DNA from 2 places in the Enterobacter cloacae complex sp. R_G8 genome. Region 1 is predicted to be linked to the other one. Evidence: predicted binding sites of a transcription regulator. Region 1 holds the regulator's gene; the other holds the start of a gene.
The links. Region 1 encodes LexA, which represses DNA repair genes until DNA is damaged. Its sites were predicted from a motif close to TNCTGTATGTACATACAGNA; they were not measured.

Region 1 (4,425 bases):
TCAGCTTACCCCACTGTTCTTTCGCTTTACCTTTGAACTGCTTCCAGTTGCCGCCGATTTCGTCTTTATTCATCATCGTGTCCTCATAGTTAAGCGTCGGTTCGTAACGTCCGTTACGTTCTTTTCTGCTGGACGTGATAATAATTGTAGTTAAGGATTCGGCGGTTTATTTCATATTCGGAATCTTTAACCGTCACGATATATCGTGACGGGAAGGAAGCCAGGTATTGTTTTGCCAGTGACGGTACCAGATAAAGCCCAGCGACACCCCCCGCAATGCGAGAAAGACCGCCAGAGAGAGCCATAAGCCATGGTTACCCAGCCAGGGGAGCGTCAGTAACGTCAGGGCAAAACCAGCCGCCGCCACCGCCATGCTGTTACGCATCTCCGCACCTCGCGTCGCGCCAATAAACATGCCGTCCAGCAGGTAACACCAGACCCCCACCACCGGCAAAATGACCTGCCAGATGAGGTAATGGCTTGCCAGCTCGCGCAGTGCAGGAAGGGAGGTCAGTAACGCAATAATCTGTTCGCCAAAACAGGCGTAAATCAGCGCAAACACCAGCGCCACCAGCCCCGACTGCCGACAGGCCGCCCGCCAGACATCCCGCAGCTGACCACTTTCACGTGCGCCATATGCCTGGCCGGAATGCGCTTCGACAGCATAGGCAAAGCCATCCAGCGCATAGGCGGTAAAGGTCAGCAGCGTCATCAGAACGGCATTCACCGCAACGATGTCTGGCCCAAGCCGTGCGCCAAAGACCGTCAGTGCGCCGAAGCAGAGCTGGAGCAGCAAGGAGCGCAGCATGATGTCGCGATTGAGCGCCAACAGCGTGCGAATATTACCGCGCCATGCGCTCTTCAGCAGCGCAAGAGAGATCCCGCGCATGACCAGCACCCGCCAGACCATCCACAGACCGAGGATAAACGTCCCGTATTCAGCAATCGCCGTCGCCAGTGCCGCACCCTGCACATTCATGTGCAGGCCCATCACCAGCCAGAGATCGAGCACGATGTTGAGGAGGTTGCCTACCACCAGCAGGATCACGGGCGCGCGGGCGTACTGCACGCCGAGTAACCACCCCAGCAGGACCAGATTGGCCAGCGACGCGGGCGCACTGAGCCAACGAATTTCAAGGAAGCGTCGTGCCTGCTCCAGTACCGCTTCGCTGCCGCCAACGATATGCAGCGCCAGGTCAATCAGTGGGGTACGCAATATAGCGATTAACGCGCCGGCCCCAAGCGCCAGAATTAACGGCTGAACCAGCGCACGCGCCAGACGCAAAGGATCTTTAGCACCGTACGCCTGCGCCGTGAGTCCGGTGGTGCTCATGCGCAAAAAAAGCAGGAGCATAAAAAGGAAGCTGGTCGCCGTTGCGCCAATCGCCACGCCGCCCAGATAGATGGGTGAATCAAGGTGACCAATAACTGCCGTATCCACCAGCCCCAGCAGCGGAACGGTGATATTGGAAAAAATCATCGGCAGTGCAAGACGCCACAATGCCTTATCGGATGCCGTCAGCAGTGACATGAAAAAATACCGGGAGTGGATGAGGGATCAGGCCACGGCGGATCCGTAGCCTGTCAGGATGAGATTACAGCCATTCTCCATTGCGAATAACCCCTACTGCCAGCCCCTCGATAGAGAAGTTTTGCTCGCGCAGGTCAACCACAATGGGGGAAAACTCGCTGTTTTCCGGCAACAACTGGACGGTATTGCCCTGTTTTTTCAGACGCTTAACCGTCACTTCATCATCGATGCGTGCCACGACAACCTGGCCGTTACGCACGTCTTGCGTTTTATGCACCGCAAGCAGATCGCCGTCAAGAATACCGATGTCTTTCATGGACATACCGCTTACGCGCAGCAGGAAATCCGCGCTCGGTTTGAACATGCCAGGATCAACCTGGTAGTGGCCTTCGATATGCTGTTGCGCCAGCAGAGGTTCACCTGCAGCGACGCGGCCTATCAGCGGAATGCCTGTCTCTTCTTCCACCAGCAGGCGGATACCGCGTGAAGCACCCGATACAATTTCAATCACGCCTTTACGCGCCAGCGCTTTCAGGTGTTCCTCGGCAGCGTTCGGAGAACGGAAGCCCAGACGCTGAGCGATTTCCGCACGCGTGGGTGGCATACCCGTCTGGCCGATATGATCCCGGATGAGATCAAACACCTCTTGCTGCCTGGTCGTTAACGCTTTCATTCCGCCCCCTGGGTGTATATACAGTTATGCTGTGAGTATATACAGTCAAAGGCGATTTTGGAACCAAAAACTGCACAAAAAACCAGGGACTTAATTATTCCTCGAGGCTCATCGGAAATGTGACCAAAGCAGCGTGACCCAGGTAATAGCTGCAGTAATAATCGCCAGCAACACGGCAGCAGACCCCATGTCTTTCGCCCGGCCAGAGAGCTCATGGAAATCAGAGCCGATACGGTCTACAACGGCCTCAATAGCGCTATTAAGAATTTCCACTATCATCACCAACAGTACAGAGCCGATCAGCAGCACGCGGGTCATCGCATCAACATCAAGGAAACAGGCGATAATCACGGCGACAATTGCGGCGATGCCCTCCTGGCGAAATGCGGCTTCGTTGATCCACGCGGCACGGAAACCTTTCCAGGAATAGCCGGCGGCTTTGATGATTCGGGTTAACCCAGTGGTATTATTGGCCATTAAAAGAACCTTTTATTTGAAATAGCGTCAATAACAGGAGGCGCAACGTGTTGCGCTGTAGCCTGAAGTATGACGGGTAACAACAGTAATTTCGCGCGCTTTCTGTTATCCTTGCGCCGCAATTGCATTATTAACCAGAGGCTTTACATCGTTTATGTCTGGCTGGCCACGAATTTACTACAAATTACTTAATTTACCATTAAGCGTCCTGGTAAAAAGTAAGTCTATCCCAGCAGAACCCGCGCTGGAATTGGGGCTCGATACGTCGCGCCCTATTATGTATGTTTTGCCTTACAACTCGAAGGCAGACTTGCTGACGCTTCGCGCCCAATGTCTGGCGCATGACTTACCTGACCCGCTTGAACCGTTAGAAGTCGACGGTACGCTGTTGCCGCGATACGTATTCATTCACGGTGGGCCACGCGTGTTTACCTATTACACGCCAAAAGAAGAGTCCATTAAGCTGTTCCACGACTATCTCGACCTGCATCGCAGCAATCCCGATCTGGATGTGCAAATGGTGCCGGTGTCAGTGATGTTTGGTCGTCGTCCGGGCCGCGAAAAAGGGGAAGAGAACCCACCGTTACGCATGCTTAATGGCATCCAGAAATTCTTCGCCGTCTCCTGGCTGGGACGCGACAGCTTTGTGCGTTTCTCCCCTTCCGTCTCGCTGCGCAGAATGGCGGACGAGCACGGCACCGATAAGATCATCGCGCAAAAACTGGCGCGCGTGGCGCGCATGCATTTCGCTCGTCAGCGTCTGGCCGCCGTGGGACCGCGTCTTCCGGCACGTCAGGACCTGTTCAACAAGCTGCTGGCCTCCAAAGCGATCGCCCGTGCCGTTGAAGACGAAGCGCGCACTAAGAAGATTTCTCACGAAAAAGCACAGCAGAACGCTATTGCGCTGATGGAAGAGATCGCCGCGAACTTCTCCTATGAGATGATCCGTCTTTCTGACCGCATCCTTGGCTTCACATGGAACCGCCTCTATCAGGGCATTAACGTCCATAACGCCGAGCGCGTTCGCCAACTGGCGCATGACGGCCATGAAATTGTTTATGTGCCCTGCCACCGCAGCCACATGGACTACCTGCTTCTCTCGTATGTGCTTTATCACCAGGGACTGGTGCCTCCGCACATCGCGGCCGGTATCAACCTGAACTTCTGGCCAGCAGGCCCGATTTTCCGCCGTCTGGGGGCGTTCTTTATTCGTCGTACCTTTAAGGGCAACAAGCTCTACTCTACCGTGTTCCGCGAATATCTGGGCGAGCTGTTCAGCCGCGGTTATTCCGTTGAGTACTTCGTGGAGGGGGGACGTTCACGCACCGGCCGTCTGCTGGATCCGAAAACCGGCACGCTGTCGATGACCATCCAGGCAATGCTGCGCGGCGGTACCCGTCCGATCACGCTGGTACCCATTTACATTGGCTACGAGCACGTCATGGAAGTGGGGACTTACGCCAAAGAGCTGCGTGGGGCGACCAAAGAGAAAGAGAGCCTGCCGCAGATGCTGCGCGGTCTGAGCAAGTTACGCAATCTCGGCCAGGGCTACGTGAACTTCGGCGAGCCAATGCCGTTGATGACGTACCTGAACAACCATGTCCCTGAGTGGCGCGAGTCTATCGATCCTATCGAAGCGGTGCGTCCGGCCTGGCTGACGCCAACGGTTAACGGTATCGCGGCTGAGCTGATGGTGCGTATTAACAACGCCGGTGCCGCAAACGCCATGAACCTGTGCTGTACT
Region 2 (4,425 bases), 2.0 Mb from region 1:
CCATCGCGAGTTGTTACATAACCCATGTTTTTTCTCCACTCAGGTAGACAGATTGCATGACAGGCAGAAATGAAATGCGGTATACGGCCTGACTCCGCCGTGAACTAAGAAGTGTAGTTCATACGCTGACCGTCTGGGTTAAGGCTAAAGCGATGTACGGATGATGCGGTGGGTGGGGGTCAGGCGCCTGTGCCAGAACAGGCGCCCGGGTCAGCCTTATTTTGTGGTGTAACCCCCGTTAACCAGAATCGTCTGGCCTGTCATCCACCATCCTTCGCTCACCAGAAAGCGAACCCATGGCACGATATCGTCAATATCAGTCAGGCCGGTTTTGCTGAAGGGGGAGAGCGCTGCGGCGGTTTTGTGATACGCCACTGCATCTTCACCCTCGGCAGGATAAAAGAAGGGGGTATCCATTGGGCCCGGCCCGATTGCAGTCACGGAGATCCCTCTTTCGCCAAGTTCCTTTGACGCAGCGCGGGTGAAATGTTCCACGGGCGCCTTCATGCCAGCATAGGCGGCGTAAAACGGCGTGTAGGCGCCCAGCAGGGAGGTGACCAGGGTGCAAATCTTGCCGTTATCGTTAACGTGCCTGCCGGCTTCTTTCAGGAAGAAAAATGCCGCTTTCGCATTCACGTTGCTCATTTCATCAAACTCTTCCTCAGTGACCTCGGCCATAGGTTTTTTCAGTACCTTGCCGACGGTATTAATGACGATATCTGGCCTCCCGACAGCGGCCACCACATCGCTGAAGAGTTTTTCCATCGCGGCGGCTGAGGTCAGATCAGCCTGAAAGGCCTGCGCTTGTGCGCCCGCCGCCCGGATGGCCTGTACGGTCGCCTCAGCGTCCTGTTGCGTGGCGGCACTGTTGTAATGAATGGCGATGGCCCGCGCGCCATGCCGGGCGAAATCCCGGGCAATCAATCCCCCCAGATTTTTCGCACCGCCGGCAATCAGCACAGTTTTACCGGTCAGAGTATGGTCGGTCATAAGAAGGCTCCTTATCATGGATTAGCCGGGAAAACCCCGTACAGCCATCTTACTGTCTCGGTTTTGATTATTAATCCTGCTATTCTGAATGAACTATCCATGAAAAACGAATAATGAGGGCGCATGGACTCTGTCGATTTGTTCAGAATTTTTCTCAGGGTGGCGGATAACGGCAGCTTTGTCCGTGCGGCAGAATCACTCAATCGTCCTGCCTCCACCGTTTCTGCCGCCATTCAGGCGCTTGAATCGCGGTTAGGTGCGCGCTTGTTTCACCGCACGACCCGCAGCGTATCCCTGACCATTGACGGTCATGCGTTTTACCCGCGCTGTCAGGCTGCTGTTCAGAACATGGATGAGACAGAGAATCTGTTCAGGGAAAACGGCCGCGACGTCACGGGGTCTATCCGGGTTGACGTTCCCGGACGCGTCGGTAGCCATCTTATTATTCCCGCTATGCCCGCCTTTTATCAGCAGTATCCCGGCATCAGAATTGAACTTGGCGTAACCGATCGCAACGTTAACCTTGCTGAAGAAGGGGTGGACTGTGCCCTGCGGGTGGGGCCGCTGGACAACTCCGGCATGGTGGCGAAGTGTCTGGGATATCTCAGCATCATTAATGTCGCGTCAGCAGCTTACCTTGCCACTTACGGACAGCCGCAATCCCCTGAAAAACTGAACCAACATTATTTGATTGGCTATGCATCACCGACATCTGGCCGGAAAGAGCTGATGGAATGGGTGGACAAGGGGGAGGTGAAACGAACAGAAGTGAACAGCATGCTTACCGTCAACAGCGCAGAAGCCAGCATTGCTGCCTGCGTTGCCGGATTGGGTATCCTGCAGATCCCTGCGTATGATGTTCATACTTATCTGGCGAATGACGTTCTGTACGAAGTGATGCCGGAGTGTCGACCTCAGGCGTTGCCGGTGAATATTTTGTATCCTCACCGGCGACATCTTTCCCGGTCAATACGGGCGTTTACGGAGTGGCTGACGCCGCTGCTGCAGGAAAAAATGCAGCTTAGCCAGAAGGGAGGATGATCCCGATAACGCCCATCCTGGAGCACATGCCTAAATTGACCTTTTTGCCACAATCCGCATTTCCACAAGAGCATTTTCTGGAATAAATTCTGCTACGCCGATGGCAGACCATGCCGGATAGGGCGCCTTTATGTACTCATCTTTTACTTTAGAAAAAGCGGCGATGTGTTTTTTAAGATCGATATGAAAAGTGGTCATCTCCAGTATGTTTTCATAGCTTAAACCGGCGGCTTTTAAGTACACGCCAAGCTTATAAAACGCATCATGGAACTGTTCTTCAGGATCCTTACTTATCGGTTTGTCCTTGCGTGCGGCGGTAACGCCTGAAAGATACACTGTGCCATCTGCTTCGATGACCGGTGAGAAGTGCCAGTCATTAAAGTAGTGTTGAAATTCTGTAGGAACGATCGATTTTTTCATGATGTTTACTCAGGTTGATGACGTTATCCATGCCAGCACGTTTAAAACCGGGTTGCCAGAAAACTGGCCGCAAGACATGTAAGCATATTTTGGCTGCAATACAAATCCGGAACTGATATACTGTATGTAATTACAGTACGAGGGGCGCATCATGGCGGTTGAAACAAAATATGTTGTTGTAAGAAAAGGTGAAGAGAAAATGACATTTGCCAGTAAGAAAGAGGCTGACGCGCACGACAAACTGCTCGACATGGCAGACGCGTTCACCGACTGGCTGCTGCAAAGCGGACTGCAGATGGATGAAACACAGGCTGAAAATCTGGGGCTGTATCTCGCCGAGCAGAAAGAGACCGTGCAGCATATTCTGCGTACCAGCAAACTGCCCGATCTCAACGATGTAACCGATAAAACTGAATCTGATGAAGCGGGCAGTAAAAAAATCAGAGCCGTGAAAGCAGCCTGACAGGGACAATAACGGTGGAAAAAACAGTCGAGATACTGCAATACACCTTACGCAAAGGCACTGGCGTCGCCTTTCACACCCTCATGCAGGACATCAGCGTTCCCCTTCATCAACGCCACGGGATCGATGTTGTTTCGTCTGGAAACTCCCTGCATGACCCTGATTGCTACTATCTGATTCGCGCCTTTGACAGCGCTGAAAGCATGGTGACGGTTCTTGATGCTTTTTATGCCAGTGCTGACTGGCGAAGCGGCCCACGCGAAGAGATAGTGCGTTGTATCGAAACCAGCATTAAAACAGTGATGAATCTGCCATCGGTTAGCGTCGATGGGCTACGGAGGTAATCCTGACTCAATCCTGTTATGATTGAGTCAGGATTGTTCTGTAGAGCTGGCTCGGGCTATCTAATTTCTCTCATTTACAGCACCTCAACCACTTCAAATTCTTCTGCGATTAACTCCATATCTTCAGAAAAATGACCTTCTCGGGTGAAAAATCGCTGATGCTCTTTCTGCCAGTATTCAAGGCTTAAATTGCCTTCACCCTCTTTGCGGGCAAACGCCTCAGTCACATCACAAAAACGCACCAGTCGCATTGAAACCAGCCGGGTTACACAGACCGGAACATTCTGACCATCAAGAATAATGTTATAGCTCCCAATCTTCGGGGCCGGGTCTTCCTGCTGATAAGAGGCAAAAGATCCGCAGGAAGCGGTTTTGATCCCTTTTTTAATCAGGTCTGCAAGCTCGCTGGCCAGTTCCGGGCTGTCGCCCATTTGCCAGGCACCGGCGCCTGGGTACTTCACTTTTAATTTCTCAACCGCAAACATGACAAGCCCTTTTTATATGCAGGTCTGATGAATAATGATTACGATATAATAAAAACGTTTTTATTTCAGACTGTACAGAGTCTCTCCATACGTAAGGCGACACATATGAAATCCAGGAGTGCGTTAGTTTTAGACGAGCTCAGATCCAAATTACGTCCTGCATCGGTGGCACAAGTGGGCGGTTTTCGTCCCCCGGCAGACCCCCTTACATCCTGGTTTTTGAACGGTGTCGCTCTTCCCGGTGAAGGATTACCACTCTGGAAGGGGCAGCCGATGTTTCCGCTTCTTCAGATTCGTATAGATGAGCTTCCCGTTATCCCTGAGCAACTGAAGGACGTCGCACTCCTGGTGCTCTTTCACAATATTGAAAGCCATCCATTTGATAAACCTCATGGTGAAGGTTGGCTCATACGCGAATATGCCACCCTTGAAGGGCTTGAGTTATTGCCTGCAACAGACACGCCTTATCGCGCATTTCCGGTTCGATGGTTGGGCGTCAATGATGATGCGCCGGGATGGGAGGATGCCTGGGATATTATTGACCTTTCTGACGTCAACGATGATCAGGAGGCAAGCGACCGCTTCCATGATGATTTTAAACGCTACAGGGGAACCAAGGTCGGAGGATACCCGATGGAGATACAACATGGCGCGGGGATAGAAGACTTTGTCTTTCAGGTGG

Region 2: a site for LexA is predicted at 2,570-2,589, ahead of NQ842_RS13490 (YebG family protein). Genes of this name have one in related genera too.

The regions. Positions count from the first base shown of each region.
Region 1 covers NZ_CP102246.1:4,805,573-4,809,997, forward strand. Annotated here, with positions in the region: gene NQ842_RS22690 (CsbD family protein) at 1-73, opposite strand, end outside; partial or broken gene NQ842_RS23365 (hypothetical protein) at 123-197, opposite strand; gene dinF (MATE family efflux transporter DinF) at 194-1,531, opposite strand; gene lexA (transcriptional repressor LexA) at 1,596-2,204, opposite strand; gene NQ842_RS22705 (diacylglycerol kinase) at 2,313-2,681, opposite strand; gene plsB (glycerol-3-phosphate 1-O-acyltransferase PlsB) at 2,836-4,425, shown strand, end outside.
Region 2 covers NZ_CP102246.1:2,852,175-2,856,599, reverse strand. Annotated here, with positions in the region: gene NQ842_RS13510 (alpha/beta fold hydrolase) at 1-26, opposite strand, end outside; gene NQ842_RS13505 (SDR family oxidoreductase) at 217-990, opposite strand; gene NQ842_RS13500 (LysR family transcriptional regulator) at 1,114-2,031, shown strand; gene NQ842_RS13495 (RidA family protein) at 2,062-2,451, opposite strand; gene NQ842_RS13490 (YebG family protein) at 2,603-2,914, shown strand; gene NQ842_RS13485 (NIPSNAP family protein) at 2,929-3,258, shown strand; gene NQ842_RS13480 (ASCH domain-containing protein) at 3,333-3,743, opposite strand; gene NQ842_RS13475 (DUF1963 domain-containing protein) at 3,849-4,425, shown strand, end outside.